DNA from 3 places in the Promicromonospora sp. NPDC050249 genome. Region 2 is predicted to be linked to each of the others. Evidence: riboswitches for the same ligand, from Rfam matches in the RefSeq annotation. Region 2 holds a riboswitch; each other region holds the start of a gene.
The links. A riboswitch is a leader RNA that binds a small molecule or an ion and turns the genes downstream of it on or off. The one in region 2 is predicted to bind cyclic di-AMP.
Positions count from the first base shown of each region.

Region 1 (10,251 bases), on a different contig from region 2:
TCCCGGTTCGTGGGCGACGTCTTCGGGGCACCGCTCGCCATGGAGGCCCTCGCCGCGTTCTTCATCGAGTCCACGTTCCTCGGTCTGTGGATCTTCGGCTGGGACCGGCTGAACAAGCGTGTGCACCTCGCCTGCATCTGGGCGGTCGCCGTCGCCGTCAACCTGTCCGCCTTCTTCATCCTGGCCGCCAACTCGTGGATGCAGCACCCCGTGGGGGCGCGGTACAACCCGGAGACCGGTCGCGCCGAGATGGAGTCGATCTGGGCGATCCTCGGCAACAACACGCTCTGGGCGGCCTTCCCCCACGCGGTGGCCGCCGCCTTCCTGACGGCCGGGACGTTCGTGGCCGGGATCGCTGCCTGGTGGATGGTGCGCCTGGTCCGGACCAGGCGGCCCGAGTCCGTCGAGCTCGCCCGGAACGTCTACCGACCCGCCGTGGTCCTCGGCACGGTCGTCATGCTGGTCTCCGGCGCAGGCGTCGCTCTGACGGGCGATGCCCAGGGCAAGCTGATGTTCGAGCAGCAGCCTGGCAAGATGGCGTCGGCCGAGGCGCTGTGCGAGGGCGAGGAAGCAGCCCCCTTCTCGATCCTCACCATCGGTGACCTGTCGAACTCGTGCGAGGGCGTGCGGCACATCCTCGAGGTGCCTGGCCTGTCGAGCTACCTCGGCACCGGCAAGTTCTCGGGCGAGGACAGCTACCTGCCCGGCGTCAACGACGTACAGGAGCAGTACGCCGAGCGGTACGGCGCCACGGACGAGGCCGGGAACCCGATCTCCTACACGCCCAACCTCGCCGCCAGCTACTGGAGCTTCCGGCTCATGATCGGGTTCGCCGCCGGGTCCGCGCTGCTCGCGCTGGCCGCCCTGTGGTTCACCCGTGGCGGCCGCGTCAGCGACAACCCCTGGTTCGCCCGCATCGCCATCGCGGCGATCCCCACGCCGTTCCTCGCCTCGTCGTTCGGCTGGATCTTCACGGAGGTGGGACGCCAGCCCTGGGTGGTCGCCCCCAACCCCACGGGGATCGACCAGATCCGGCTGCTCACGATGCAGGGCGTCTCCACGGTGGTCAGCCCCGGCATGATCATCACCTCGATGGTCGTGTTCACGGTGCTCTACGGCGTGCTGGGCGTGATCTGGTACCGGCTCATCCACCGGTACGCGATCGAGGGAGTGCCCTCGACGGTGCGCGACGAGTCGCCGGAGGCCGCCGGCGACGAGACCGACCGTCCGCTCTCCTTCGCCTACTGATTCGCCTACTGCCTGATCGATGAGATTGCCAGAGAGATAAGGACGTGACCGTGGACCTCGCCATCGTGTGGTTCGTCATCATCGCGGTTCTGTGGACCGGGTACTTCGTGCTCGAGGGCTTCGACTTCGGCGTCGGCATGCTGATGTCGCTGCTGCCCCGCGGCGACGCCGCGCACCGGGAGAAGGAGCGGCGGGTGCTGGTGAACAGCATCGGCCCGGTCTGGGACGGCAACGAGGTCTGGCTGATCACCGCCGTGGGCGCCACCTTCGCGGCGTTCCCCGAGTGGTACGCCACCCTGCTCTCGGGCTTCTACCTGCCGCTGCTCGCCATCCTGGTGGCGCTCATCGTGCGCGGTGTCGCCTTCGAGTACCGCGGCAAGATCTCCGACGCCGTCTGGGCGCGCCGCTGCGACATCGCGATCCAGGTGGGTTCCTGGGCCCCGGCGATCCTGTGGGGCGTGCTGTTCGCGAACCTGGTGCGCGGCGTCCAGCTCGACGACGCGCACCAGTACGTGGGCGGGCTCGCTGCCCTGTTCAACCCGTTCGCGCTGCTCGGCGGCCTCACGACGCTCGTGCTGTTCCTGCTGCACGGCACGGTGTTCGTTGCGCTCAAGACCGACGGCGCGATCCGGGCGCGGGCCCGCCGGTTCGCCGGGGTGCTGACGGTGGTCGCCCTGGCCGTCGCCGGGGTCTGGGCGGGCTGGACGCAGACCGCGTTCGCGCCCGCCTGGACGTGGGCGGTCGTGATCGTGGGCGGGCTGGCCCTGATCGGCGTCCTGCGGACGAACCGTGCGGGGCGCGAGGGCTACGCGTTCGGGCTCTCCGCCGTGACGATCATCGCCGCGGTGGTCCTGATGTTCGGGTCCATGTTCCCCGACGTGCTGCCGGGCCTCGACGGCGGCAGCGCGCTCAGCATCGCCGAGGCGGCGTCCACCCCGTACACGCTGACCATCCTGACGTGGGTGGCAGTGGTGCTGACACCGCTGGTGATCCTCTACCAGGGATGGACGTACTGGGTGTTCAGGCGCCGGCTGACCGTGGACCACATCCCCGCACCGGCCGGCCTCACCTGGAAGAAGATCAAGGACTCGGCGTTCTGAACACCTTCGGCGTTCTGAACGACTGGAGCACGGACGCATGAGACCGATCGACCCCCGGCTGCTGCGGCAGGTCCGCGCGGCGCGCTGGTACGTGGTGCTCACGGTCGGGCTCGGCGTGGCGGCGGCGGGGCTGATCGTCGCGCAGGCCCTGCTCATCGCGGACCTGCTGGCACCGGTGATCCGCGGGGACGGCACGTCCGGGCCGGCGACGGTGCGGTCCTTCGCGGGGCTGGCACTCGTGATCGCCGGGCGGGCGGCCGTCGCGTGGGCGCAGGAGCGATACGCGCTGCGCGCCGCCGCCCGGACCATCGCCGAGCTGCGGCACGCCGTGGTCGAGGCCTGGGCGCTGCGCGGCCCGCGGGCGGTCGGTACGGCGGTCGGGGCGGCGGCGAGCGAGACGACGGCGATCGGCGGGTCCCGCGCTCCGGCGTCGGGTGGCGGGAACGGCGCGAGCCCGGAGGCGGAGGTCGCGACCCTCGCGACCCGCGGGCTCGACGCGCTCGAGCCGTACCTCGTGCGGTACGTGCCGCAGCTGGTGCTGACGGCGCTGCTCACGCCTGCCCTCGTGGCCGTCGTGCTGGGCCTGGACTGGGTATCGGCGGTGATCCTCGTCGTCACGCTGCCGCTCGTGCCCGTGTTCATGGTGCTCGTCGGGCGGCTGACCGCTGGAGCGTCGGAGCGGCGGCTCGCGACCGTCGAACGGCTCGGCGCCCAGGTGCTCGACCTCGTCGCCGGACTGCCGACGCTCCGCGCCTTCGGGCGGTCCTTCGGGCCGGGTGAGCGGGTGCGGGCGCTCGGCGACGCGTCCCGCAGGGCGACCATGGGGACGCTGCGGATCGCGTTCCTCTCCTCGATGGTGCTGGAGCTGCTCACGACGCTCTCGGTGGCGATCATCGCCGTCGGCGTGGGGCTGCGGCTCGTCGAGGGCGCCATGGAGCTGCAGCCGGCGCTCGCCGTGCTCGTGCTGGCTCCTGAGGTGTATCTGCCGCTGCGGCGGGTCGGGGCGGAGTTCCATGCTTCGGTCGACGGGGTCGCTGCGGCTGCTCGGGCGTTCGCGATTCTTGGGCCTGCTTCTGGTCCCGTCCGGTCGGAGAGTGCGGACGGCGGGGCGGGTTCGGGCGGTCGGGCGGGGCTGGACGGGTGGGAGCTCGTGCTGGACGGGGTGTCGGTGCGGGCTGCTGGGCGGGGGGTCGTCGCACCGTCCCGGCTGTCGGCTCGGGTGGCGCTCGGGTCCGGGGTTGGCGGGCGTGGACGGGTCGTCGCGCTACGGGGGGCGAGCGGGGTGGGCAAGTCGACCGCTGTGCTCGTGGCGCTCGGGTTGCTGACGCCGGATGAGGGGCGGGTGGGGCTCGTCGACCCCACTGGTGCGTTTCATGGGCTTGACGAACTTTCGGCGGGCGGGCTGGAGAGCTGGTGGGGGGCGCTGACCTGGGTTCCGCAGCGGCCCTCACTGGCGCCTGGGCGGTTGCGGGAGGTGGTGCTGGACGGCACCCCGGCAGCGAGCGACGAGGCGCTTGCCGATGCGGCGCGGCTGACCGGGCTCGACGTCGTCGTCGACTCGCTCCCGGACGGCTGGGACACGCGGGTCGGGCTCGGCGGCGCGGGCCTGTCGGTGGGCCAGCGTCAGCGCGTGGCGCTCACGTCGGCCCTGCTCGACGACGCCGCGACCAAGCCGCTGGTGATCCTCGACGAGCCGACCGCGCACCTCGACGCACGCGGCGAGCAGGCGGTGCTCGAGACCGTACGTGCGTGGCGCGACGCGGGGCGGACCGTGCTGGTCGTCGCGCACCGGACCTCGCTGCTCGGGCTCGCCGACCAGGTGATCGACGTCCGCTCGGCGGCAGATCCGGAGGCACGATGAACATCCCGACGCCGGGCGCCCCGGCACGGACCACTCCGATACCGGGCGCCCCGACACAGCGCCTGACCAGGGGAACCGCCGATCCGCTGCGCCGGGTGCTGCCGCTGCTGGAGGTGCGGCCGGTCAAGGTCGCGGCGGCGATCGGCCTCGGCGTCCTGGCCCTGGCCTGCGCGATCGGGCTCGCGGCGGTCGCCGCATGGCTCGTCGCCAGGGCCTCGCAGATGCCCCCGGTGCTCACCCTCTCGGTGGCGGTCGTCTCGGTGCGGGCGTTCGGGATCGGGCGCGGCGTCCTGCGCTACTGCGAGCGCCTCGCGTCCCACGACGTCGCGCTGCGGGGCATGGCGGCGCTCCGCGCGAACCTGTACGACAGGCTCGCCGCCGACGACCGTCCGGTGACGGTCCGGCGGGGCGAGCTCCTGGCACGGATCGGCCAGGACGTGGACGACGTCGGCGACGTGGTTGTCCGCTCGATGGTGCCGGCGGGTGTCGCGGTGGTGACGTCGCTCGGCTCGGTGATCCTGCTGGGTGTGCTGCTGCCTGCGGCGGGGGTCGCGCTGGCGTTGTGCCTGGTGCTGGCCGGGGTGGTGACGCCGTGGCTCGCGGCCCGGGCCGCTGCCCTGACGGAGGCACGGGGCGCGGCTGCCCGGGGCGAGGTGACCGCGTTGTCCCTGGAGATCCTCGAGGAGTCGGCGCCGCTGCGCGTCTCCGGGCGGTTCGGCGCGCGGCTGGCCGACCTGGACGCCGCGGACGCCCGCCTGTCCGCCGTCGCGGACGACGGCGCCCGCACGTCCGGGCTGGCCGCAGCCCTGGGAGCGCTGGCGCAGGGTCTCGCGGTGCTCGCCTCGATCGCGCTGGGGATCCCGGCGACGCTGTCGGGTTCGCTGTCCGTGGAGGCGCTGGCAGTGATCGTGCTGACGCCGCTCGCCGTGTTCGAGGCGACCGCCGGGCTTCCGGCGGCGGCGATCCAGCTGCACCGGTCGCGGGAGGCCGCGCGGCGGCTGCTGGAGCTGCTGCCCTCGCCGGACGAGCAGGTCGCCCCGGTGACCTCGGCGTCCGGTACCGGGAGCAGCGCCGACGAGGCGGACGGCGAGGCGGACGGCGAGGCGCTGCTCGTGCTCGACGGCGTGACCGCCGGCTGGCCCGACGGCGACGGCCAACCACATGCCGTCGTCGAGCAGGTGTCCCTCACGCTGCGCCCGGGGTCGGTGGTGGCGCTGGCGGGACCGTCCGGCGTCGGCAAGACGACGCTGCTGATGACTGCGGCCGGCCTGATCCCGCCCCTGACGGGGACGCTCGGTACGCGGCCCGCGGAGCGCCAGGAAGTCGGCGCTCCGGGTCACCGGGCATCCGGCGTCCTGCGGAACCTCCCCGCCGACCGACTGTTCGTCGCCGAGGACGGGCACGTCTTCGACACCAGCGTGCTGGAGAACCTGCGGGTCGCGCGCGGCGACGTGACGGAGGCCGAGGCACGGGCCGCGCTCGCCGCCGTCGGACTGGGTGGCTGGCTCACCGCGCTCCCCGAAGGACTGGACACCCTGGTCGGCACGGACGCGGCGGCGGTCTCGGGCGGCGAGCGCCGTCGGCTCCTGGTCGCTCGTGCGCTCCTTGCCCCCGCCCGGGTGCTGCTCGTGGACGAGCCCGCCGAGCACCTCGACGGCGAGACCGCCGACGCCCTGGTCCGCACCCTCGCCGACCACGCGCGCGAGACGGGGCGGGCCGTGCTGCTGGCGACCCACCGGCTGACGCCGCTCGCGGCCGCCGACGAGGTCCTGCTGCTCGGGAACGGCGCGCTCGCCACGATCGCGGGTGCGACCACGGGCGCGGCCCCGGCGACCGTCGTGGCCCGCGGCAGCCATGAGCACCTCCTGGTGACCGACCCCTCCTACGCCTGGTCGACAACCCAGGAGGGCTGACCATGCGGTTGCTGCCGTACCGGGGCCCTTCCTGGCAGCAACCGCATGGTCGATCGGGCTCGCCGGACGGGTACCGGGCGGAGCGTCAGAGGCGCTTGTCGAACTTCTTCGAGAGCTGCTCGTAGCCCAGCCGCTCGTAGAAGGCGTGCGCACCCGTCCGGCGCACGGCCGACGAGACGGTGGCCCGGACGGCGCCCGCCGCCGTCGCCCATTCCTCGAAGGTCGTGACGAGGGCGCGGCCCGCCCCGGTGCCACGGTTCGACTCGGCGACGACGAGCGCGGTGAGCTCGGCCAGCGGCGCGTCGAGCTCGTAGGGCCAGAAGAGGTGGCCTGCGCCGAACCCGATCACTGCTTCCGCATCGTCTCCGCCCGGGTCGACCGCCAGCCAGGCCACGTCGTTCTCGCTGCCCGCGAGACGGGCGAACCTGGCGGCGACGTCCTCCGCGGTGCTGGGATAACCGAGCTGACCGAGGAGCGGGGCGATCGCAGGGGCGTCGACGGGGAGGGCGCGTCGGATATGCACCGGTCCATCCTAGGCCGTGACCCGGCGTCAGAGTCCGTCAGCCGACGTCGCTCCCGAGCACCGCCATGGCCGCGGCCCGGCCCGGGATACCGCTGACGCCACCGCCGCGGCGGGCTCCGGCGGCCGCCAGGAGAACCCGGGGATGCTCGGTCGCGACGCCCCACGGGCCGGACTCGTCGCCGGCGTCCGGCTCGGCGAACGGCCAGCTGAGGTCGCGGTGGAAGATGTGACCGCCCGGCAGCCCGACCTCGCGCTCCAGGTCGACCGGGGTGCGCACCTCGAGGCACGGGGCACCGTCGGCGTCGAGCGCGAGCACGTCCTCGATCGGCTCGGCCAGCACGGAGTCGAGGGACGCGAGCGTGGCCCGGAGCGCCTGGTCGCGGGCGGCGTCGGGTGCGGCGCGGAAGAGCCGTGCCGGCATGTGCAGCCCGAACAGCGTGATGGTCTGCGCGTCCGTCGCGGCGAGCTCCGGCCCGAGGATGGTCCGGTCGGTGAGCGTGTGGCAGTAGATCTCGCTGGGCGGCAGGTCGGGGATGCGCCCGGCGGCGGCCTGCGCGTGCGCTGCCTGGAGCTGGGTCAGGGACTCGTTGACGTGCAGGGTCCCGCTGAACGCCGCGACGGGGTCGACGTCGTCGCGCAGTCTGGGCAGGCGTGTCAGCAGCATGTTCACCTTGAGCTGGGCGCCCTCGGGATGGTCGGCAGTCGGCGCGGCGTCGCCGCCCAGCAGCCGGTCCAGCTCCGCCGGGGCGCACGCCGCGAGCACGTGCCCGGCAGTGACTCCCTGGGTCCGCCCCTCGGCGTCGGTCCAGGCGACCTCCGCGCCGGAACCGCCGGAGGCCCCGGGATCGACGGCGGTGACCGTCGCCGAGGTGACTATCGTCGCGCCGGCCGCGACCGCGGCGTCGCGCAGGGCGCCCGATACGGCGCCCATGCCGCCCACCGGCACGTCCCAGTCGCCGGTCCCGTTGCCGATGACGTGGTAGAGAAAGCACCGGTTCTGCCGCAGGGACGGCTCGTCGACGTCGGCGAACGTCCCGATCAGGCCGTCGGTGGCCGCTACCCCGCGGACCACGTCGTCGGCGAACGTGCGGCGCAGCACCTCCCCGAGGGGCTCCTCGAAGAGCGCGCGCCAGGCCTCCTCGCCCACCCCGTCGACCACCAGATCCCGGACGACCGACCGCGGGAGCAGGGGTTCGGTGAGCGTCGGCGCGAGCCGGCGGGCCACCTCGGCGGTCATGGCGTAGAAGCGGCCCCAGGCCTCGAAGTCGGCGTCCGAACCGGTGAGCCGCCGGAACGAGGCGCGCGTGGCGCCGTCGTCCTGGCTGTCGACGAGAAGACCGCCGTCGGCAACCGGTGTGTACGAGGACCAGCGGCGGCGCTTCAGCGTGACGGGCAGTCCGAGCTCGTCGACCACCCGGCGAGGCAGGAGCGAGACGAGGTAGGAGTAGCGCGAGAGCCGCGCGTCCACCCCGGCGAACGGGCGGGCCGAGACGGCGGCGCCGCCCACGTGGTCCGCACGTTCGAGGACGAGGACGGACCGGCCACCACGGGCCGCGTAGGCCGCCGCGGTGAGGCCGTTGTGACCCCCGCCCACGACCACGACGTCGTATCTGGAACGCATCGAATCGGTCATGGACGCCATAGTGGCATGGGGCACAGATTGCCAAGAGAGTTCCATCACAGGTCGCTATGTGACCTAATCGTGACATTTGCGCGAGGGGCAGGTACGGTCGATCTCGCCTCTCCAGCAACGGGGAGGTCCAGGTCCGGACGCCGAACCCTGTCACCGGACCTTGGCAGCCAGAACCGTGACAGGGGCGGGGGAACCAAGTAAGCGGGCACGCGAGTGTCCTTGGGGTAAAGCCTCCTTGTGAGGCCGGGTGAATCGCTCTCCCATCCGAACCCGACAGCTCACTTCGTAGGCGTCCGAGGAGATCACTGGTGACCGTACTCACCGACCGCACCCACGACTGGGCGGACGACCAGGCAAACCGTCCCAGCAACCGGGGCAGGCACCGCGCCGACGGCCCCGCGCTCACCCCCTTCACCGCACTGACCCAGACCGCCGCCGAGAATGCTGCCCGGACCGGCGCCATCGCGGTCGTCACGTCCGGCATGCTGGCGTCGGTCTTCACCCAGACCGCCCACACCGCGCCCGCCGAGACGCACACGCAGGCCGCGCTCGCCAACGCGACGCCGGTCAGCAACACCATCAGCAACACGGTCGACAGCACGACCCGCGCCGGGTTCGCCGAGAACCTCGTGACGAAGGTCAAGGTCACCCAGGACGCCGACTTCTACGCCGAGCGCGGACGCGTGTCCGTGACGCCGTACGCCGAGACCAAGGCGGGCATCGCCGAGGCCAAGGCGAAGGCCGAGGCAGAGGCGCGTGCCAAGGCTGAGGCCGAGGCGAGGGCACAGGCCGAGGCCGAGGCAGCGGAAGCCGCAGCAGCGGCCGAGGCAGCCGCCGAGGCGGAGGCAGCTGCCGTCGCCGAGACGGTCGCCGACGCGTCCGGTCTGGGTCAGCAGGCCGTCAACCTCGCACTCGAGTACGTCGGTGTGCCCTACGTGTGGGGCGGAGCCTCCCCCAGCGGCTTCGACTGCTCAGGGCTCATCCAGTACGTCTACGGTCAGCTCGGCATCTCGATCCCCCACAGCTCGAGCGCGATCTCGACCATCGGGTACCAGGTCTCCGCCGCCGCCGCGCAGCCGGGCGACATCGTCTGGACGCCGGGCCACGTCGCCCTCTACGCGGGCAACGGCATGGTCGTCGAGGCCCAGCAGCAGGGCACTCCGGTGCAGTACGGCGAGATGTGGCAGAACAACCCGGTGTTCATCCGGGTGACGGGCTGACGCCTACCCCCACGCCGGACCACAGCTCAGGACCGCGAGGTGTGTCGCGCCAGCCCCTGGCGCGACACACCTCGTTCTCGTCCGGGGCTCGTCCGGGTACATGTCCGGTAACGTCCCGGGCGTGAAGATCCTCGTACCGGACGTGCCCTTCGACCTCGACTTCCCGGCCCTGCTGCCTGACGGCGGAGCCTCCTTCGCACCCGGCGGCACCAGCACCGTCGTCGCCTACGCGATGAACGAGCCGGTCCCCGAGGAGCACACCGACGCCGAGATGCTGGTCACCTGGTCCAGCCCGCCCAAGATCCTCGCCGACGCCGCCCGCCGGCTCCCCCGGCTGCGCTGGGTGCAGACCCTCTCCGCGGGGCCCGACGTCGCGCTGCGCGCCGGGTTCGGGCCCGACGTCGTCATCTCCTCCGGCCAGTCCCTGCACGACGACACCGTCACCGAGCACACCCTGGCGCTGGTCCTCGCGACGGTGCGCCGCATCGACGTCTCCCTCGCCGCACAGCGGGAGCACCACTGGGCCAAGGAGATCGCGTTCGCGCAGAGCGACCCGGTCACCGGCCGCGAGTACACGCTCGACGGCGCCCGCGTGACGATCTGGGGTTTCGGGTCGATCGCACTGCGGCTGGCCCCGCTGCTGACCGCGCTCGGTGCGCGGGTCACGGGCGTCGCCTCGCGTGCGGGCGAACGCTCCGGGTATCCAGTGGTGGGGCCCGACGGCCTGGACGCCCTGCTGGCGGAGACCGACCT
Region 1 is NZ_JBFAKY010000009.1:70,022-80,272, forward strand. Features, by position in the region: gene AB0I32_RS09590 (cytochrome ubiquinol oxidase subunit I) at 1-1,248, shown strand, start outside; gene cydB (cytochrome d ubiquinol oxidase subunit II) at 1,299-2,348, shown strand; gene cydD (thiol reductant ABC exporter subunit CydD) at 2,386-4,209, shown strand; gene cydC (thiol reductant ABC exporter subunit CydC) at 4,206-6,122, shown strand; gene AB0I32_RS09610 (GNAT family N-acetyltransferase) at 6,208-6,645, opposite strand; gene AB0I32_RS09615 (NAD(P)/FAD-dependent oxidoreductase) at 6,683-8,266, opposite strand; cyclic di-AMP (ydaO/yuaA leader) riboswitch at 8,407-8,586, shown strand; gene AB0I32_RS09620 (NlpC/P60 family protein) at 8,587-9,498, shown strand; gene AB0I32_RS09625 (phosphoglycerate dehydrogenase) at 9,620-10,251, shown strand, end outside.
Region 1: it holds a riboswitch for cyclic di-AMP, as region 2 does, so the genes downstream of both, AB0I32_RS09620 (NlpC/P60 family protein) here and AB0I32_RS06950 (C40 family peptidase) in region 2, are expected to answer to the same signal.

Region 2 (10,251 bases):
GCGCGTCAGGGCAGGTCACCTCAGGGCAGCGAGATGGTGCCGACCAGGACACCGCCGCTGTCCACCACCTGGAAGCCGATGCGCTCCAGGGACTTCCGGACGATCGCCGACCGCGCGGTCGTCCGCGCCACCAGGCGCTTCGCATCCATGGTCTGGGCCGCGGCGAACGCCCAGTAGGCCACCTCGCCGGAGATGCCCTGACCGCGGTACGACCGACCGAGCCAGAGGCCGACCTCCCGTGCGGCCGGGTCGCCGTCGACCAGGGCCAGGCGGGCGGCGCCCACGATCCTGCCTCTGGCCTTGACCGCCCAGGTCACCTCGGGGACCGGGGAGTGCGGGTTCACGCGGCACCGCCGGTGGTACTCCCTGAACGCACCCTTGCGCAGGTCGGTCCAGGTCGTGCGGGGTTCGGTGGCCGACTCGCCCGAGGCGGGCGGCATGACCTCGCCGGGCAGGGCCTCGGCAACGGCCAGAGCAAGGAGGCCTTCGAGCACTTCCTCGTCCACGGGAACCAGGTCGACCATCATCTGCGACGTCACCTCGCGGATGATAGTCGCATTTCGGGCTTGCTGGGACTGGTGAAACTTTCAACCACCTGACTGCGGGTCAGGAGGGGCGCCATGGCTCCCTGGCGTAGTCGACCCGGCCCAGCCCCAGCCACGAGGCGAGCAGCTCCACCTCGGCATGCACCGCGTCCATGGTGGCCCCGTCGAACGGCAGGTCCTCGTGCACCGCGAACACGTTCAGCACGCCCGCCTTGCGGTCCGCCTTCGCGTCGAGCTTTCCCACGAACCGCTCACCGTGCAGGATCGGCAGCGCGAAGTAGCCCCAGCGGCGCTTGCCCTTCGGCTTGTACATCTCGAGCGCGTACTCGTAGCCGAAGAGGTCGAGGAGCCGCGGCCGGTCGGCGGCCATGGCGTCGAACGGGGACAGCAGCGCGGTCCGGGGCTCGAACTCGTCGTCCGCCCGCTCGAGCAGCTCGGGATCGGCGCGCCACTCGCCGTCGACCCCCTCGATCTCCACCGTCTCGCCGGGCATGTCCACCCACCAGCCGCCGTCGCTCGAACGACCCTGCACCCGCTTGCGGGAGATGCCCTCGGCCGCCAGGCGGCGCGCCACCCGTTCCTGGAGCGCCTCCTCCAGCGGCACGGCCTCGACCTGCGGATAGACCCGCTCCGCCAGGTCCCACAGGCGCTGCCTGCCCTGACGCCCCACCATCGCGAGCTTGCCCTGCATGTTCAGCGCTTCCAGCATCTCGGCCACGCTGCGGCGACTGCTCCATCCCTCGGCGCCCCAGGTGTACGGCACGCGGGCGGTGTCCGGCACGTCCTTGGCGAGCACCGGCCCGTCCGCCTCCACCAGCGCCAGCACCTCACGCTCGAACTCGGCGTTGTCGGCGAGCCACTGCCGCATGGTCTCGTGCTCGGGCCAGCGGGCCATCTGCTCCAGGTACAGGGGCAGGTCGACCATCGACCGCACGGTGCCACGCAGCTGGAACAGCATGCGGTCGGAGATTGCGTCGTCGACCGCGCCCTGCCAGTACTCGTTGCCGAGCCGCGACCAGGCGACGAGGTCCACGGCGGGCGCCACCGCCGACGTCGGGTCCACCGAGAGGAACGTCAGATCCTCCACGAGGTGCACCAGGTCCACCGGCCGACGGGCGTCGAGCAGCTGGGCACGCAGCGCGATGCGCCGCCCCTGCTGCGCGGTGAGCCGATGCGTAGCCATGCCGCGAGGATACGGAAGGGCACCGCCAGCCTCCAGAGCGGCCGGCTCAGCCTCTGGGGCCCGGCGTAGCCTGGGGCGCGTGGCCCATGCCTACCGCACCAGCGCCCGGGTGGAGGCGCCCGCCGACGTCGTCTGGCAGGTGCTGTCCGACGTCGAGCGCATGCCTACCTGGACCGGCTCCATGACCAGCGTGACGATCCTGGGGGCCGAGACGGCCATCGCCGTCGGCTCCCGTGTCGAGCTGACGCAGCCCGGACTGCCACCTGCGGTCTGGGAGGTGGACGGCCTCACCGAGGGCAGCGGCTTCTCCTGGTCGAGCAGCACCCCGGGTGTGCGGTCGGGGGTAGCCCACCGGATCACACCCGTGTCCGACGTCGTGTCCGAGGTCACGCTGGCGGTCGCGCAGAGCGGGATGCTCGCCGGGCTGACCAACCTCGCGCTCGGCTCGCGCGCACGGGAGCTCGTGGACACGGAGCTGGCCGACCTGAAGGCCGAGGCGGAGCGTCGCACCCTGGAAAAGGGCTGACCCACCACCGCTGATCGGCGTGTCGCATTGTTTCTCGGGCCGATCTTTCATGGCGCTCAAAGGCCATATTCGTCAAAAGAATGGCCCTTACGCTGGGAAAAGACGACTGTCAAAAAGTTACCCACATTTCGCACACCTTGGTACTTCACGACAAGTGTTATCTGATCGAGACAGAGTGGTGACCCGTATGTAGCGTCGGATCCGTTGTGCCACCGGAGGCACAACCGCGAGCCCCATTCCCCAGACCGGTACGGGCCCGCGAAACCGGCGACTTGGAGAACTTCGGTGAGTACCACCGTCCGACGCGGTCGACACCGCGCCGTTCACGCTCCTAGCACTCCCCTGATGACCGTGACCCGTACCGCCGCCCGCTCGGGTGCGCTGATCGCGGCATCGTCCGGACTTCTCGCGACGGCGTTCGCACCCAGCGCACACGCCGTCATGGGAGACGGTTCGAACCGGCTGGCAAGCAAAGAGCTGGCGGCAGCGCCGGCCGTGCAGGTCGCGACCGACGCGAAGCTCAACATCGAGAGCAAGGCCGTCAAGGTCACCCCCGCTCCCGAGCCAGAGCCCGTGGTGGAGACCGCCACGCAGCCCGAGCCCGAGCCCGAGGCGGTGACGGAGGCCGCGGCCGAGGAGGTAGAGCCGGCCACCCCGGACTACGCCTCTGACGGTTCCATCGGCGCGCAGGCCGTCGCGATCGCCATGCAGTACATCGGTATCGCCTACACGTACGGCGGCGAGTCACCGGGGTCGGGCTTCGACTGCTCCGGGCTGATCAAGTACGTGTACGCCCAGCTCGGCGTCGACCTGCCGCACTCGTCGTCGTCCATGGTGGCGGCGGGCTACCAGGTCGCGTCGCCCATCCCCGGCGACATCGTGTGGACCCAGGGCCACGTCTCCCTGTACGCGGGCGAGGGCATGGTCGTCGAGGCCGCCAACTACGGCACCCCGGTGCGCCACACGGCCCAGTGGCAGGACTACGCGGTCTACATCCGCCCCTACTGACCTGCTCAGCGCCTGTCCGGCTTCCGCACGGGGTAGACCGTGCGGAAGCCGGACAGGCGCTCTACCTCGCGGATCGGGTCAGTACGCGACCGCTGCGGCCGCGTCGACGATGCCGTACCCGTACAGCGGGGTCCACACACCGACGAGGCCCAGGAGCGGGTCGCGCGCGGTGCCGAGGATCGCGCTCTCGACCTCTGCCATCGTCCGGCCCTGGCCGTACAGCAGTGCCGCGACCCCTGCCACGTGCGGCGTCGCCATCGACGTGCCCGCGTAGGCGTCGTAGCTGCCGCCTGCGCACGTGTCCGAGCCGGTGCCAACGGGCACCGTGGACCAGACGTCGCCGTCGCACCCGTTCAGGCCGCCCGCCCCGCCGGGCGCCGAGACGCTCTTCAGGTCGAGCTTGATCGGGAGCTCCGAGTAGTAGGCATGGAGGCGGGCCGAGTCCGTTGCCCCCACGCAGATCGCCGAGCTGGTGAACGCCGGGTCGGTGCACAGCGGCGTCGACGAGTTGCCTGCCGCCGCGACCGTGAGCACCCCGCGCTCACGGGCGTACGCGATGGCGTCGCGCATCAGGGTGTCGACGCCGATGATCGTCAGCAGCTGCCCGCCAGGGGCGGAGCCCAGCGAGAGGTTGATGACGTCGGCGCCGTTGTCGGCGGCCCACCGGATGCCGTCCGCGATGTCCTGGGACGAGCCAGAGCCCCCCTCGAGGACCTTGACCGGGAGGACCTTGGCGCCGGGGGCCACACCCGCGACGCCTATGCCGTTGTCGGCCGCGGCGGCGACGATGCCTGCCACGTGCGTGCCGTGCTCGTCCCCGTCGTTCTGGCCGTCGGGGCCCCTGAAGTCCCCCTCACCGCACGGGCGCACGTCCGCACAGCCGGAGAAGGTGGCGCCCGGCAGGAGCTGGCCGGCGAGGTCCGGCTGGTCGAAGTCGACGCCTGTGTCGACGACGGCCACCACCGCGCCCTCGCCGGTACCGGCCGACCAGGCGGCCTCGGCGTTGATCTGGTCCAGGCCCCACTGCTTGTCCCGCAGGGGGTCGTTGGTGGCGGCCTGCGCACCGGGTGCCACGGCGACGAGCACCGCCACGACGAGTGCCGCGGAGGTGGCGACGCCGGCGAATGGCTTCCTGTTCATATGTGCCCCCGTTGTTCGCTCGTGGGCCGGATACCTACGAACTAGGACAAAACTATGGGGACCGGACAAGCGTCGAACAGGCCCTGCGACGCACGGCGGGTGAAATTTACATGATCGCAATCAGTGCGGGCTGCCGCCTCAGGCCCACGCCCCGGAGAGCTCACCCTCGTCCGCCGCTTGCCGGGAGAGCCGGAGCGCTGCGATCGCCGCACCGAGCAGCAGGGCGACCACCCAGGCGCCCAGCTGGTGCCTGTCGGGCACCATCGCCGCCGAGGCGAGCTCGTGCGCCACGATCGCCGCCGCGGACAGCGGGTCCTCCGTGAGCGCGGAGCCCGGCCAGATGTTCTCCTGCACGGCCAGGAGGGCCGGCCCGGCCGCTTGCAGCACCCACACGATGCCCGCGGTCGGCAGCCAGCCGAGCAGCTCGATCGGTCGGCTGTCCACCGCCAGGCCGAACGCGATACCGAGCGCCACGGCGAAGGTCCACCACGTGCCGGTGGGAGACACCAGGTTGCCCGGCACCAGACCCCACAGCCAGCCGTCCAGGAGCACGACAGGCAGGGCGAGCGCGGGCCCGCGCAGGGCGGCCGGGCCCAGGGCCGTCAGGAGGCCGGCGGCCAGCCCTACGACCCCGGCAGCCACCGTGACGACCAGCATCCCGAGCGGCGCCGCGTCACCCGGAGCACTGCCGCGAAGCGCGAGCAGGCACGAGGCACCGCCCGCCACGGACATGGCGAGCAAGGTGCCCGTCGTCGCGGCAGCCGCGCCCGCCCTCGCCGAGGCCGGGATGCCCGCCGTGAGACCACCGAGGAGCCCCCCGATCAGCGCCATGACGACCAGGCCGACCACCGCGTCGTCGGTGGTGATCGGGATGGGCAGGAATTCGGCAGAGCGCACCACCGAGGCCTCGGTAAGGCCTATGACCTCGTACAACGCCTGCAGGAGCCACGGCAGAAACCCGCACACCCACCAGACGACGGCACTGATGGGAAGCACCCACCAGGCGGAGACGCGATATGCGCTTTCACCCATGCCGCCGAACGGTAGCCGATGTATGTGATGTCGGTCATAGCCCATGAAGACCGGAACGGCGCAAATCTGCGCCTTCGGCGGGTGAGACCGGAATGCGTAACCCGATCGTGACTTTTCTGGGGAAGGTGTGTACTTTGACTTCTGCCCCACCACATCGGTGGGGCCGTGAGCCGGACGCCGAATCCTGTCACCGGTTCATGACCAGACGTTCGAGACAGGAGCGGGGGACCCACCTTCCCGGGCGACAGCACCATCGTCGCCCTCGGGGTGAAGCCGGACGGAACCCCCCAGTAGCCGTGCGGCCGGGTGTGTACTCCTACCCGAACCCGACAGCTGACCTCGCAGGCGGTACAGGAGACATTTAGGTGACGAACTCCCTTCGCGGACGGCATCGTGACAGCCGGCCGGCCATGACACCGCTGAGCATCCTCGCTCGTACCGCCACAGAGAACGCAGGCACCGTAGCCCGCCGAGGAGCCATCGCCGCAGCAGCCGGTGGCGTCCTGATCTCGACCATCGCGACCACGGCCCACGCGGCCCCCGCCATGGACCTGAAGACCGACGTGAAGTCCGCCAAGCTGAACACGGTCGACCTGCGCTCCCTCACCGCGGTGGCCAAGCAGGCAGTTGCCGGGGCCCCCACGGTCACCGTCCCGTCCGACGCGAAGATGCCGATCGAGATGGAAGCCCTTGGCACCTCCTCGGGCGCCGACGGCAAGAAGGGCGGCGGTCCCGCCGTTGTCTCTGTCGACGCGCCGGACCCCGTCCCGGTCGGCGAGCAGGCCATCAACGTCGCGTTCAACTACCTCGGCATCACGTACGTGCTGGGCGGTAACTCGCCGGCCGAGGGCATGGACTGCTCCGGCCTCATCCAGTACGTGTACGCGCAGCTCGGCGTGAACCTGCCGCACTCGTCCGGCGCGATGCTCAGCTCCGGCTACCAGGTCACCTACCCGGAGCCCGGCGACATCGTCTGGACGCCCGGCCACGTGGCCCTGTACGCGGGCGACGGCATGATCATCGAGGCGTGGGCCGCCGGCATGCCGGTGCGCTACACCGAGATGTGGCAGAACAGCCCGACGTTCATCCGCGTCGTCTGAGCCGAAGGTGCAGCGCAGGGTGCGGGCCGAGGAACGAGGCACGCGCCCGGAGCGGGAACGCAGGCTCAGGCGACACAGATAGAGCCTGAGCTATCGCAGCACATCGACCGCAGTACATCGTGAGGCGTCGCCTCCGCGCCGGGTTTCCGCCCGACGCCGGAGGCGGCGCCTCTCGCGTGTCCGGGGTCGCTCACTCCGGCCAGTCGCAGTAGTCCGCGACGAAGGAGAAGAAGTCGGAGCGTGCGGTGTCTGGCATCGGCACGTAGACAGGCTCCTGCGGGACGCCGCCGACGCGTGCGGACACCGGCAGGAACGTGCCCCGCTTGTCCTCGGCCACCGCATGGACGTCGCAGCGGGCGGGCACCACCGCCAGGACCACCTCGCCGGATCCTTGTCCCGCCAGGTCCTGGCCGGCCCAGCCCGAGACGTCGCCACCCGGGTCCGCACTGCTCATCAAGGTCGTCCCGGCGATCCGGTCGAGGGTGACCTCCGGACCGCCGTCGACCCGCTCGATCCGCAGGGTGACCAGGGCGATCAGCTCACCGTCGCGCGTCTCGACGGGGACGTCGGGATCAACGGTGAGGTCAGCGCCGGCCGCAACGGCCGCGGTCGAGCAGTCGACCGCGTGGTTCCGGGCGAGGTGTCCGACGGGATCGCTCACCTCGTCGACGAGGACGTCGGTCGTGGGACCCAGGTCGTCGCCCTCGCCGAGGGCGAGCGTGATCGTGGCGGACGGCGGGGCCGTCGCGGCGCCGTCCTCCGCCGCCGCCAGGTCTGCGCACCTCGCCTCGCCCAGCCCCACGTAGACGGCGCGCGTGGCGCCGGGCCGCAGCACGAGGGTGCGTCCCTCCTTCATGGGATGTGACGGCCCGAACTGCACGGCCCGCAGGGCCCCGGAGAGGAGGGTCAAGGTCTTGTCGGAGTCGTTGGTGACCTCGAGCCGGATCTCCCGCTCGGCGTACTGCTCGCGGCCCTGCGCCACCTCGACGCTCAGCTGAGAGGCGACGTCGTCGGGCACCGCTCCCCTCGCGGACGACGGCGCGCCACCGCCAGTACACGCGACCGCGGCCGCGCCGACCACCGCCGTCACGAGGACGAGGGTGGCGACGCGGCCGCGATGTACTGCGATCAAGCGGTCTTACGACGACCGAAGATGGCCTGGGCGATCAGGATCACGATGATCGCGCCGATCACCGAGAAGAGCCAGCTCTCCCAGGACCAGAACTCGTCCAGGCTGACGTTGAAGATGAGCCCACCGAGCCAGCCACCGAGCATGGCGCCGAGCACACCGAGGAGCAGGGTGACCCAGAAGCCGCCCGGCTGCTTGCCGGGGAGGATGATGCGTGCGATGACGCCCGCGATCAGCCCGAGGATGAGAAAAGCAAAGAAACCCATGGCGTGTTTCCTCCAGAGTGGTTGGCTTGCTTGCGCACTACCTCAGCACTGTTTGCGCCGACTTGCCAGCGGAACCTCCGAATCGGTCCCAAACCGGGACAATGCGCCCAACAAAGGCAACGTACACCTCCGCGCTACAGTTCGCGCGGGCAAGGGCCTGAGGCAGGACCGGAGCAAGGACTCCGGGCACGTGACAGCTAGGGAGACCGCATGAACCAGGCGATCGGCACACCGGCCGAGCCACGGATCGAACCACACACCTGGCGGGGGCGGCTCCGCGCGTTCCTCGACCAGAGGTGGTTCGTCAACCTCGTTCTCGTGGTGATCCTGGCGAACGCCCTGATCCTGGGCGCGGAGACCATGGTGAGCGGGGCTGCGCTCGAGATCCTGGTGATCATCGACCACACCATGCTCGGCTTCTTCGTGCTCGAGCTGCTCCTGCGGATCGTCGCCCACGGTCGCACGTTCTTCCGCGACCCGTGGAACCTGTTCGACCTCGCCGTCGTCGGCATCGCGGTACTCCCGGCCAGCGAGTCCCTGTCCGCCCTGCGTGCCCTGCGGGTGCTCCGCGTGCTGCGCGTGATCACGGTGGTGCCGTCGCTGCGCCGCGTCGTCGACGGCCTGCTACGGGCGGTGCCGGGCATGGGTGCCGTCGGCGCACTGCTGGTGCTGGTCATCTACGTGTCGGCGGTGATCGCGACGGGACTGTTCGGTGAGGCGGCACCCGAGTACTTCGGGCACCTCGGGACGTCCCTGTTCACGCTCTTCCAGGCCATGACGGGCGAGGCCTGGCCCGACATCGCACGCGCCGTCATGGAGACCCAGCCGTACGCGTGGATCTTCTTCGTGCTCTACATCCTGGTGGTCAGCTTCGCGGTGCTGAACCTGTTCATCGCCGTCATCGTCAACGGCATGGAGGAGATCTCCGAGGAGGAGCGCAAGGACGACGAGCAGAAGGACGAGCGCCTCGACAACCTGGCCGCGCAGAACCGCGAGATCCTCGCCGAGCTCCGCTCGCTGCGCGCGAAGCTCGACGAGGGCGGCACCGCCTAGGCCAGCACGACGTTGACCAGGTGCGGCGGTCGCACCACCACGCGCCGCACCGCCCGGTCACCCACTGCCCGGGTGACGGCCGGCCGGGCCAGGGCGGCCCGCTCCAGGTCCGCCGCCGCGACGTCGGCGGGCACCGGCAGCCGGTCGCGCACCTTGCCGTCCACCTGGACCACCGCCTCCACCTCCGTCGTCACCAGCAGAGCCGGGTCCACGGCCGGCCACGGCTGCGCCGCGACCGGCGTCGAGTGGCCCAGCCGTTCCCACAGCTCCTGGGCGGTGTGCGGGGCGAACAGGCTCAGCAGCACGGCCGCCGCCTCGACCGCCTCGCGGTAGGTCTCCGCGCGCTGGTCCGCCGCGCCGTCCGACGCCGCCCGCCGCACCTCGCCCACCAGCTCCATCAGCCGGGCGATCGCCACGTTGAACCGCCCGGCCTCGACCAGCCCGTCGATGTCGTGCACGGTGCGATGCACCGCCCTGCGCAGGCCCTCCGCCGGTCGGGCTTGTCCGTCCGCTGACCGAGCCTGTCGAGACCTGGGTGTCGCCAGGCTCGACCCACGATCCGGGACCAGGCGCAGCACGCGGGCCAGGAACTTCCGCATCGCCTCCGGCGAGACGTCGGCCCAGTCGACGTCGTCCTCCGGCGGGCCCGAGAACAGCATCGCCAGCCGGACGGCGTCCACCCCGTGCCGGTCCAGCTCCGTCGCCAGGTCCACGCCGTTGCCCAGCGACTTGCTCATCGCCTTGCCGTGGTTGACCACCTGGCCCTGGTTCATCAGGCGCGCGTACGGCTCGGGGGAGGGCACCAGGCCCATGTCGTACAGCACCTTGGTCACGAACCGCGCGTACAGCAGGTGCATCGTCGCGTGCTCCACCCCGCCCACGTACAGCGCGGCGGGCATCCAGCGCGCGGCGTCCTCGGGGCGGAACGGGCCGCCGTCGTACCCGGGCGACAGGTAGCGCAGGAAGTACCAGGACGAGTCCACGAACGTGTCCATCGTGTCGGTGTCCCGCTCGGCGGGGCCGCCGCACCGCGGGCACGTCGTCCGTACCCAGTCCCGGGCTCCGGCCAGCGGCGAGACGTCGCCGGGGACCAGCTGGTCGCCCTCCAGGTGGGGCAGCTCGACGGGCAGCTGGTCGTCCGGCACCACCACCTCGCCGCACTCCGCGCAGTGCACCACGGGGATCGGGGCGCCCCAGTAGCGCTGCCGGGACACCAGCCAGTCGTGCAGGCGGTAGGTGGTGCCGTCCGGGCCCTCCTCCCGGCCGATC
Region 2 is NZ_JBFAKY010000006.1:187,906-198,156, reverse strand. Features, by position in the region: gene AB0I32_RS06980 (GNAT family N-acetyltransferase) at 21-539, opposite strand; gene AB0I32_RS06975 (crosslink repair DNA glycosylase YcaQ family protein) at 607-1,728, opposite strand; gene AB0I32_RS06970 (SRPBCC family protein) at 1,808-2,254, shown strand; gene AB0I32_RS06965 (NlpC/P60 family protein) at 2,600-3,262, shown strand; gene AB0I32_RS06960 (S8 family serine peptidase) at 3,341-4,402, opposite strand; gene AB0I32_RS06955 (hypothetical protein) at 4,541-5,434, opposite strand; cyclic di-AMP (ydaO/yuaA leader) riboswitch at 5,600-5,797, shown strand; gene AB0I32_RS06950 (C40 family peptidase) at 5,845-6,534, shown strand; gene AB0I32_RS06945 (hypothetical protein) at 6,725-7,666, opposite strand; gene AB0I32_RS06940 (GlsB/YeaQ/YmgE family stress response membrane protein) at 7,663-7,929, opposite strand; gene AB0I32_RS06935 (ion transporter) at 8,140-8,982, shown strand; gene AB0I32_RS06930 (leucine--tRNA ligase) at 8,979-10,251, opposite strand, start outside.

Region 3 (10,251 bases), on a different contig from region 2:
TCCTCTGGGCCCGCACGGGCCGGGCCGGGCCGATCGAACAGCTCCTCCGCCGGTCGTGGCTCCTGCCGCCGACGACGCGGGTACACACCCCCACGCATACCGCACCGACCCCCGAAAGGGCGAGACAACAGTGAGTGACCAGAAGAAGCGGCCGGGCATCGCGGCGGCGTTCGTGACAGCCGCGGTCGTGGTGGGGCTCGGCGCCTGTACGGCGGCGCCGTCCGCCCCCGGGCCGAGCCGGTCCCCGACCGCGTCGGCCTCGCCGCCCGGTCCCGCCCCCTCGCCCACGCCCACGCCTGCACCGGGGCCGGAGCTGGGCGCCCACGGAGTCAGCGCCGGACACCCGCTGGCCGCCGAGGCCGGCGCACGGATGCTGGAGCGTGGCGGCACCGCCGTGGACGCCGCGGTCGCCGCGGCCTTCGCGGACGCCGTCCTGCAGCCGGCCAGCTCGGGTATCGGGGGCGGAGGCGCCGCGATCGTCCTGGCCGACGGGGACGCGGCGAACTACGAGTACCGGGAGGTGGTCAACCAGGCCGGTGAGATCCCGGACAGCGGCGCGGGCATCCCCGGCTTCGTCGCGGGGATGGAGCGGCTGCACCGCGACCACGGGAGCCTGCCCTGGGCCGACCTGCTCGAACCCGCCATCGAGATAGCCCGGTCCGGCGAGCCGGTCTCGCGGTACCTCGCGTCCCAGATCGCCGGCGCCCCTGGCCCGGAGGTCACCGCGTCGCTGCCGCACTTCCGGCGCGACGACGGCACGCCCCTTCGGCAGGGTGACGTGCTGGTCCAGGAGGAGCTCGCCGCCACCATGCGGACCCTCGCCGAGGACGGTGCTGACTCCTTCTACACCGGCAGCCTCTCCCGGACACTGGCCGAGACCCCGGGAATCGACAGGGGGTCGCTCGCCGCCTACGAGGTCGACGTCACCGAGCCCGCGGCCGGCCCGGTGGGCGAGTTCACGATGCTCTCCGGAGCGCCGGCGCTGCCCGGCGCCGCCATCATCCAGATGCTGCAGATCGCCCAGGCAGCCGGCATCGCCGACGTCGACCCCGACTCGCCCGAGTACGTCGACATCCTGTCGCGTGCCTGGCAGATCGCCGACACCTCCGTGCAGGAGCACTTCGGGGACCCGCGCTTCGTGGACGTCCCCGTGGAGCGGCTCACCGATCCCGAACAGAACGCCCAGCTCGCGGCGACGCTGCCGGGCGCCGCCGAGACGAGCCGCAGCTCCGCCGCGCTCGCCGCCTACGAGGGCGCACCCAACACGACCCACATCTCGGTGGTCGACGCCGACGGCAGGGCGGTGTCGATGACCAACACCATCACCAACTACTGGGGCAGCGGGCAGTACGTCGCGGGGTTCTTCGTCAACAACCAGCTCGGGCGGTTCGGCGACGTCGGGGTCGACGGAGCGAACAGGCCGGAACCCGGGCGCCGGTCCGTGACCTGGAGCTCGCCGTCCATGCTGCTCGACGACGAGGGGCGGCCCGTGCTCGTGGTCGGCACCCCCGGCGGCCAGCAGATCCCCAGCACGATCGCCAACGTCGTCGCCCGCTGGGCCCTGCACGGCCAGCCGCTGGAGACCGCCGTCCGCTCCGGCCGGTTCTACCTGACCGGCGGCGAGCTGCGCCTGGAGACCCCGCCGCTCGCCGACGCCATGGGCCGGCTGGGCTACGACGTCGTCGTGACCGACGAGGCGGCCCGGCCCAGCTACGGCTCGGTGCAGGCGCTCTCGATCGACTGGCGCGGGGGCCGGGTGGGCGGCTTCGCCGACGAGCGCCGTTCGGCGGGCTTCGTGGTGGGCCGAACCGGCTAGCCCGGCTGGATGCCGACGGGGATCAGGTTGCGGGTGAACCCGAGTCACGACGAGCTGGTCGACCGTCGTCACGTCGATCAGGGCGAGTAGAGCCCAGTGATCGGAACAAGGGCGGGATGGGAAGTGCTACTGGAACATCTACTGGAAAGCCAGCCGGTGTCAGGCGGGGGCCTGCCACCAGGGCAGATGGGACTACTGCCCATCTACTTAAAAGGTTGGCAGTCCTTCCTGTGGAAAACTCACTGAGTCGGCCCTACTGTTTCACGATGACTACCAACCAGGTCGAACTCGCCCTGGCCGCGCCCATCGGCGACCGCGCAAGACTGCTGTTGCACGCACGGGAAGACCAGTGGTTCGACCGCAAGAGCTCGAAGACGACGCCCACGAAGCTTGCGCCTCACCTCGTAGCGTTCGCAAATGCAGACGGTGGCGACATCGCCATCGGCCTATATGACGGGACCGTCGAAGGCCTCGGGCAGACTCCTTTGAACGACTACCAGCAAGCGCCTTACGACTTCACAGTCCCACCCGTGCGTGCGCGGTTTCAGGTCGTCGACTGCCAGGGCCCCGACGGACAACCTGTGCAGATCCTCCTCGTGCGGGTCGGCCCCAGCGAACGCGTTCATGAACTGACAAACGGGGACTGCTATCTGCGCGTCGGGGACGAGTCGCGCAAGCTCAGATTCCACGACCGGCGCGAGCTCGAGTTCGACAAGGGCCAAGCACAGTTCGACGGGACCCGGACCGACGCCACCGTCGTCGATCTGGACCACGAGTTGGTCGAGCATTTCAAGCGGGCTGCGGGCGCGGCAGCTCCTACCGACCGGCTTTTCGAGTCGCTACACCTCAAGGGCCGCGACGGTGCCTACAACCACGCAGCCGTCCTCCTCTTCGCCAAGCATCCGCAGCGGTGGCTCCCGGAAGCCTATGTCCGGATTATTCGGTTTGCAGGTACGGAGCGTGGCACTGGTGCTCGGCTCGCCCTTGTCGAGGGCGAGGACCACCGCGTTGAAGGGCCGATCCCCAACGTGATCCGGCAGGCGCGCGACATCATCCGAAGGCTGTTGCCCCAACGGCGCGCGCTCAGCGGATCTGGGCTGTTCGAACCGATGCCCATCGTCCCTGAAGACGCGTGGCTCGAAGGACTCGTCAACGCGGTGGTTCACCGCTCCTACAGCCTCTCCGGTGACCACATCAGGATCGAGATCTACGACAACCGTATAGAGATCGAGAGTCCCGGAAGATTCCCGGGGCTTGCCGATCCGCGGAAGCCCGAGGAAATCTCTCGCTTTGCACGCAACCCGCGCATCGCCCGCGTCTGTGCGGAGCTCCGCATCGGACAGGAACTCGGTGAGGGGATCAGGCGGATCTTCCAGGAGATGCGCTCGCGCGGGCTGAAGGATCCCATGTACGACGAGCGGGGTGGGTCAGTTCGCCTTGTCCTGGCGAACATCCCTCGTCTCGACTCAGCGCTCGCAGCGCGACTGCCCGAGGGTGCCGAACGAGTACTGGACATCATCCGAGCTGCGGACGCACCGCAGGGCACCGGTGACATCGCGGAAGCTGCCGGAGTGACACGTCCTACCGCCAAACGACGTCTCGATGCGCTTCAGCGTGAGGGTCTCGTGCGATGGGTGGGCCGATCACCTAGGGATCCCAGGGCGCACTGGGTGTTGTCCGGAAGCGCATAGTTACGCCGAAACGATCGACGTCAGCTCGCGTGGCCTGACTACCAGGGCCGGAACACAACAATGGCTGGTGTCAGCCGGTCGCCAGGACGTCGGCAGCCGTCGTGACCTCGATCAGCGGGGCGTAGAGCCGCATGATGTCCAGCGCGCGCTCGTGGTTCTCCGGCGTCGAGCCGGCGCAGGCGTCGGCGACCACGAGCACGCGGCGGCCCGCGTCGGCGGCGGCGAGCGCCGTCGAGATCACGCAGCAGTCGGTCGCGACGCCGGCGAGCACGAGCGTGCCGGCGTCGTGCGTGGCCGCGGCCAGCTCCGGCCCCCACTTGCCGAACGTGGGGAGCGTGACGACGGGCGCCCCGGCGTCCACGACGTCGGCCAGGTCGGTGATCTCGTAGAGCGGGTCGTCCTTGGGTACGAGCGCGAACGGCCACTGCTCGAAGTAGGCGCGCCAGGCGCCGTCGGGCACGGTGGGGGCGATGTACCGGGTGAGGACGGTGCGACGCGCGAAGGCGGGGAGCAGGCGGCGGGTGCCGGCGAGCGCGGCCGGGTAGTCGGGAGAGGCCCACGGGCTGGCCGGGCGGGCGAAGACGTCCTGCATGTCGACCACGACCAGTGCCGCATCGGGCCCGGGCGGCGTGACGGCGGCCGCTCCGCCGTCGTTCACCGCTCCTCCTGGCGGCGGACGGTGCGCGCGGTGAGCAGGAGCGTGCCGAAGAAGCCGAGGGCCAGGGCGACGAGCACGCCCAGGTTGGCGAACGCCCAGTTCCCGTCGACACCGCCCAGCGGGCCCAGCAGGTAGCCCTGCCAGGCGAGCCACGGTGCGTAGGTGTTGGTCACGAGGCCCCAGCCGATGGCGGTGCCGCCCAGCACCAGCGCCACGGCGGACCAGTTCACGGATCCGTACCGGCCGGCGGCGTCGTACAGGTCGGCGTCGGTGTAGTCGCGACGGCGCAGCAGGATGTCGGCGAGCAGGACGCCGCACCAGGCGGCGACGGGTACGCCCAGCGTGATGAGGAAGCCCTGGAAGGGGCCGATGAACGAGTCCGCGACGAACACGACGTAGATCGCGCCGATCACCATGAGCCCGCCGTCGATGGCGGCGGCGACCCAGCGCGGGGCGGGCAGGCCGAGGGAGAGCAGTGCGAGGCCCGAGGAGTAGATGTCGAGCGCCGCGCCGCCGATCAGCCCGGCCAGGGCCACCACGGCGAACGGGATGAGGAACCACGTCGGCAGGAGCGTGGACAGGGCACCGATCGGGTCGGCGCCGATCGCCGCGTTCAGCTCGGGGTCGGAGCCCGCGAGCAGCAGGCCGAAGACGAGCAGCACCACGGGGGCCAGGGAGGCGCCCAGCGTGGTCCAGCCCACGATCCGCGGGCCGGAGGCGGAGCGGGGCAGGTAGCGCGAGTAGTCGGCGGCCATGTTGACCCAGCCCAGGCCGAACCCGGTCATCATGAACACGAGACCGCCGATCACCTGCGGGGCGCCGCCAGCGGGGATCGCGGCGACCGTGGCCCAGTCGACGTGGTCGGCCACCAGGATGATGTAGACGACGGTGAGCACGGCGGTCAGGACGGTGATGATCACCTGGAGCCGCATCACGAGGTCGAACCCGAAGACGCCCGCGGCCACCACGATGCCCGCCACGACCACGAGGGCCACGATCTTGGTGACGGTTCCGCCGCCCCAGCCCAGCGCCCCGAGCACGGTCGAGGTCGCGAGCGTGGCCAGGGCCACGAGCACCGTCTCCCAGCCGACGGTGAGGATCCAGGACAGCAGGGAGGGCAGCTTGTTGCCGCGCACCCCGAACGCCGCGCGGGACAGCACCATGGTGGGCGCCGATCCGCGCTTGCCGGCCAAGGAGATGAACCCGCAGAAGAGGAACGACGCCACGATGCCGATCGCGCCGATCACCGTCGCCTGCCAGAACGAGACACCGAAGCCGAGCAGGTAGGAGCCGTAACCGAGCCCGAGCACTGACACGTTGGCCCCGAACCAGGGCCAGAACAGGCTGCGGGGCGAGCCGCGCCGCTCGGACTCGTCGATGGTGTTCAGGGCATTGGTCTCGACCGCCGTGGGGACGCTCATGGTGGCGATCCTGCCACCTGCCGGTGACACGCACGAGGACCCGCACCGTGTCGGTGCGGGTCCTCGTGATCCGGCTCAGTCTCTATCTATGTCGGCTGAGCCTGCGGCTCCGCTGCGGGCGCGTGCCTCGTTCCTCGGCCCGCACCCTCCGCTGCGCCTCCGGCTCAGCCGACGCGGATGAAGGTCGGGCTGTTCTGCCAGATCTCCGTGTAGCGCACGGTCTGGCCGGGGACCGGCGCCTCGACCTGCATGCCGTCGCCCGCGTAGATGGCGACGTGGCCGGGGCTCCAGATGAGGTCGCCCGGCTGGGCCTCGGCCTGCGAGACCGGCGTGCCGGCGTAGCGCTGCTCCGCGGAGGAGTGCGGCAGGTTGATGCCGATCTGCGCGTAGACGTACGACGTGAACCCGGAGCAGTCGAACCCGGCGGGCGTCGAGCCGGCCCAGACGTACGGCACACCGAGGTACTGCATGGCGATCGCGACGATCTCGGACCCGCCGGCGGAGGCCGGGACGGCCTCCTCGACGGGGGCGGCGGTCTCGACGACCTCCTCGACGACCTCCTCGACGACCGGCTCCGGCTCGGGGGCGGGGGTCACCTCGATGGTGCCCGTCTCCAGCGTGAACTTGCTGTCGGCCGCTACCTGCACGGCGGGTGCGGTGTTCACGGCCTCGACCACCGCGGCCCCGGTGACCGAGCCCTGCGACGTCTTGTTCAGGATGTCGAGCTCGGCGGTGGACGGGCTGTTGTCGGCCACCGGCGCGGCGTCCGCGGGAACGCTGAGCAGGGAGACAGCCAGGCCGGAACCGGCGACGACGAGCGCCCCGCGGCGGGCGGCACCTGAGATGCCCCGGGCCGCGGCACGGGAGAGGGGAGTCAGCGGCGTGATCGGTCTGCGGGCAGCACGGTGGCGCCCAGGCGTGCGAGTGGTCAAGAGCTTCTCCTGACGCCTACGAGGTGAGCTGTCGGATTCGGATCGGAGAATGACCCGGCCGCGTACTACCTGTGCGGCTTCACCCCAAGGACACCGTCTCGGTGCCCGCTTACGTGGTTCCCCCGTCCCTGTCTTTGTTCTGTGCAGTCTCGGGGCGGTGACAGGGCTCGGCGCCCACCTCGAGTGCCCGCGGACTTCCCGCGAACCGGAGCGACGCTAACCCCGTCCGGCCGAGAAGTCACAATCGCATCACGGCTCACGGGGTAGTTCGCGTCCTACTTGACCCGAATTGTCCCTATGAGGTAGGTCACTCCGCGGCGGGCGGAACGTTGTGATTCCGGGCGAACAGGTTGCTCGGGTCGTATTTCCGCTTCACCGCTGCAAGTCGCTCATAGGTTTTTGCCGGATAGACCGCCGCGACGTCGTCCGCGGTGGTCGTCCCGAGGAAGTTCGAGTACGCGCCGTCGACGTGCGGGGCGAGCCTCGCCCAGATCGCCGCGAGGCCAGGGCGAGCGGCCTCGATCACGGGCTTCGGGCCGCCGGCCACCGTCGCGACCAGCAGTTCCGCACCGCGGTGCGCGTACGCCGTCGCGTCGTCGGGGACCCGCGACACCGCGCCGCCGACGCTGCGGATCGCAATCGACGGCGAACCCGCCGACGTGCCGACCTCGGCGAGGATCCGCAGCGCGTCGGGCACCGACTCCCGCTCGACGAAGCCGCTGTGGCCCAGCAGCTCGAGACCCGGCGGCAGTGCGGCGCCCTCCACGAGGATGTCGGCGTAGGCGTGCGGCGCGACGTCGTCCTCCAGCACCGTCCCGAGCCGGCGGATCGGGTCGAGTGCCCTGGCCGCGAGCTCCGGGTCGTCGCCGTCGAACGCCACGTGGATCTCGAGGGGTGCCTCCGGGCCGCCCGCGAACGGGTTGGCCAGGTTCGCGATCGAGGTGAGCTCTTCCGGCGCCGTGCGGAGGTGGTCCGCCCACCCCTGGAGCACGACGGCGGTCTCCGCGACGGGGAACGTGATCTTCCCGAAGAAGACGTCCGTCGTCGGGTGCGCCACGAACTCGAAGGAGGTCACGACACCGAGGTTGCCGCCGCCCCCGCGGATCGCCCAGAACAGCTCGGGGTTCTCGTCGGCGCTCGCGGGCACGACCGCGCCGTCGGCGGTCACCAGCCGCGCGGCCACCAGGTGGTCGAGGGTCAGTCCGTGCTTGCGGACCTTCCAGCCGATGCCGCCGCTCAGGGTCAGCCCGCCGACCCCGACGCTCTTGGTGTCACCGGAGGAGATCGCGAGGCCGTGCGGCGCCAGGGCGTCGGCCACCTGGCCCCAGGTCGCGCCGCCGCCGATCCGGACGAGGTGGCGGTCCTCGTCGATCACCTCGACGTCGGCGAGCCCGCTCAGGTCGATCACGATGCCGCCGTCGTTGGTGCCGAAGCCGGGAAAGCTGTGGCCGCCGCCGCGCACGGAGAGGGCCAGGCCCGACCCGGCGGCGAACTGGACCGCCGCCTGCACGTCGCCGACCGTCTTGGGGCGCAGGACGAAGGCCGGGCTGCCCGCGACCAGCTTCGCGCGGCTCACCGCCTCGTACTCGGCCGCTCCCGGCTCGATGACGTCGCCGCCGAAGTCACGGCGGAGGTTCTCGATCGCTGAGGTCATGGGATTCCTTCCACAGGGGGTGCGTGGTGCACCCGATGTGGAAGAGACTCCCCAGCTCCGAGAGATGTGACCGCGAGGGGTGTGGCGCCCGCCACACCGACGTCGGGCGGAGCCCGACTCCGCCAAAGGTCGTAGGCCAAGTGCGTGCTCGCGGGCGATGTGCCGCCACCGCCCGCCCGACAGGCTGGTGTCGTCCGGAAGAAAGCCTCCGGACCAGCCCGAACACCCGCCGAGCGCGAGGAGCGCGACGATGTTCCCGTCCTATGAGCTACCCACCGAGCGGCCCGGCCGCGTGCGCACCCTGGCGGCGCTCGCCGCCCTGGGGACGCTCGCTATGACCCTGGTCGCCGGGGTCCCGGCGTCCGCCGCGACCGCCTCCGACCCGACACCGCCCCCGCCCGTCTCCGCCCCCGCGGGCGAGCATCCTCTCGAGCAGTCGGACGTCGACGCCTGGCTCGACGGTCTGCTGCCCGCCGCGCTGGAGAACGCCGGCATCGCCGGCGGCGTCGTCACGGTGGTCGACGACGGCAAGGTCCTCACCACCCGCGGCTACGGCTACGCCGACACGGGCACGACGGGCGGCGAGGCGGTCCCGGTCGACCCGGAGAGCACGCTGTTCCGCCCGGGTTCGGTCTCCAAGCTGTTCACCGCCACCGCCGCCATGCAGCTGGTCGAGAGCGGCGACGTCGACCTCGACACCGACATCGCGGAGTACCTCGACTTCGACGTCCCGCGGTCCTTCGACGGGCCGATCACCATGCGCCACCTGCTCACGCACACCGCGGGCTTCGAGGAGCGGCTCAGCGGCCTCATCGGCTCGGGCGACGTGTCGCCCGTCCTCCGGGACGAGCTGGCGGAGGACCCGCCGGAGCAGGTCTACGAGCCCGGCACCGTCCCCGCCTACTCGAACTACGGCAACTCGCTGGCCGGCTACATCGTCGAGCACGTGAGCGGCGTGCCGTTCGAGGAGTACGTCGAGCAGAACATCCTCACGCCCGCCGGCATGACGTCGTCGACCTTCGAGCAGCCGCTGCCCGACGCGCTGCGCGACCGGATGTCCGAGGGCTACGCCACGTCGGCGGACGCCCCCGGCCCCTTCGAGATCGTGGGGACACCGCCCGCGGGCGCGCTGACCGCCTCCGCACCTGACATGGCGCGCTTCATGCTGGCCCAGCTCGGCGAGCCCGGCACGGGTTCGATCCTGGAGCCCGCGACGCTCGACCTGATGCACGCCCCGGCGCTCGACGAGAGCTCGCTGGGCAGCCTCGCGGCGTCCCCGCGGATGACGCTCGGGTTCTTCGACGAGAGCCGCAACGGGCGCTGGATCATCGGCCACGGCGGCGACACCAACTACTTCCACTCCCACCTGCAGCTCTACCCGGAGGAGCGCACCGGGATCTTCGTCTCGTTCAACAGCACGGGAAACAGCGGCCTCGCGACCCTCGAGCTGCGCGACGCGGTCCTGCACGGCTTCACCGACCGTTACTTCCCGGCCGAGTCCGCCCCGGTCGCCGGCACCGTCGACGCCGCGACCGCCAAGGAGCACGCCGCGATCGCCGAGGGCAGCTACGTCGCCTCGCGCGGCATGCAGAGCACGTTCCTGGCCTCGCTGGAGGCGTTCAGCACCACGCAGCTCACCGCTCAGGCCGACGGCCGTCTCCTGATCACGCCGGGTCCCCTCAGCGACTCGCCCGCCCTGTACGAGGAGATCGAGCCGTGGGTCTGGCGTGAGGTCGACGGCCAGCGCGTCATCGCCATGCGCGTCGCCGACGACAAGGTCGAGGCGATAGGGATCGAGGGTGCCTTCACCCTGCTGCCCGCCCAGCCGGAACGCGCCCAGGCAGTGGTGCTCCCGGTGCTCGGGGTGTCAGCGCTGATCCTGCTCGTGGCGGCCGTCGCGTGGCCGGTCGGTGCGATCACGCGGCGGGTTCGGCGCCGGTCGGTTCCCGGTTCCGTGTCCGGGTCCGAGCGAGCCGTGCGGCTCCACCCGGAGCGCACCGGCCGCGTCGTCAGGCTGCTCACCAACATCGCGACGGTCTGCGCGGTGCTCGCCCTCGGCGGCTGGACCGCCACGGTGCT
Region 3 is NZ_JBFAKY010000050.1:2,212-12,462, forward strand. Features, by position in the region: gene AB0I32_RS25360 (acyltransferase family protein) at 1-134, shown strand, start outside; gene AB0I32_RS25365 (gamma-glutamyltransferase) at 131-1,816, shown strand; gene AB0I32_RS25370 (ATP-binding protein) at 2,083-3,507, shown strand; gene AB0I32_RS25375 (cysteine hydrolase) at 3,578-4,165, opposite strand; gene AB0I32_RS25380 (cytosine permease) at 4,162-5,586, opposite strand; gene AB0I32_RS25385 (NlpC/P60 family protein) at 5,751-6,518, opposite strand; cyclic di-AMP (ydaO/yuaA leader) riboswitch at 6,518-6,701, opposite strand; gene AB0I32_RS25390 (FAD-binding oxidoreductase) at 6,826-8,172, opposite strand; gene AB0I32_RS25395 (serine hydrolase domain-containing protein) at 8,423-10,251, shown strand, end outside.
Region 3: it holds a riboswitch for cyclic di-AMP, as region 2 does, so the genes downstream of both, AB0I32_RS25385 (NlpC/P60 family protein) here and AB0I32_RS06950 (C40 family peptidase) in region 2, are expected to answer to the same signal.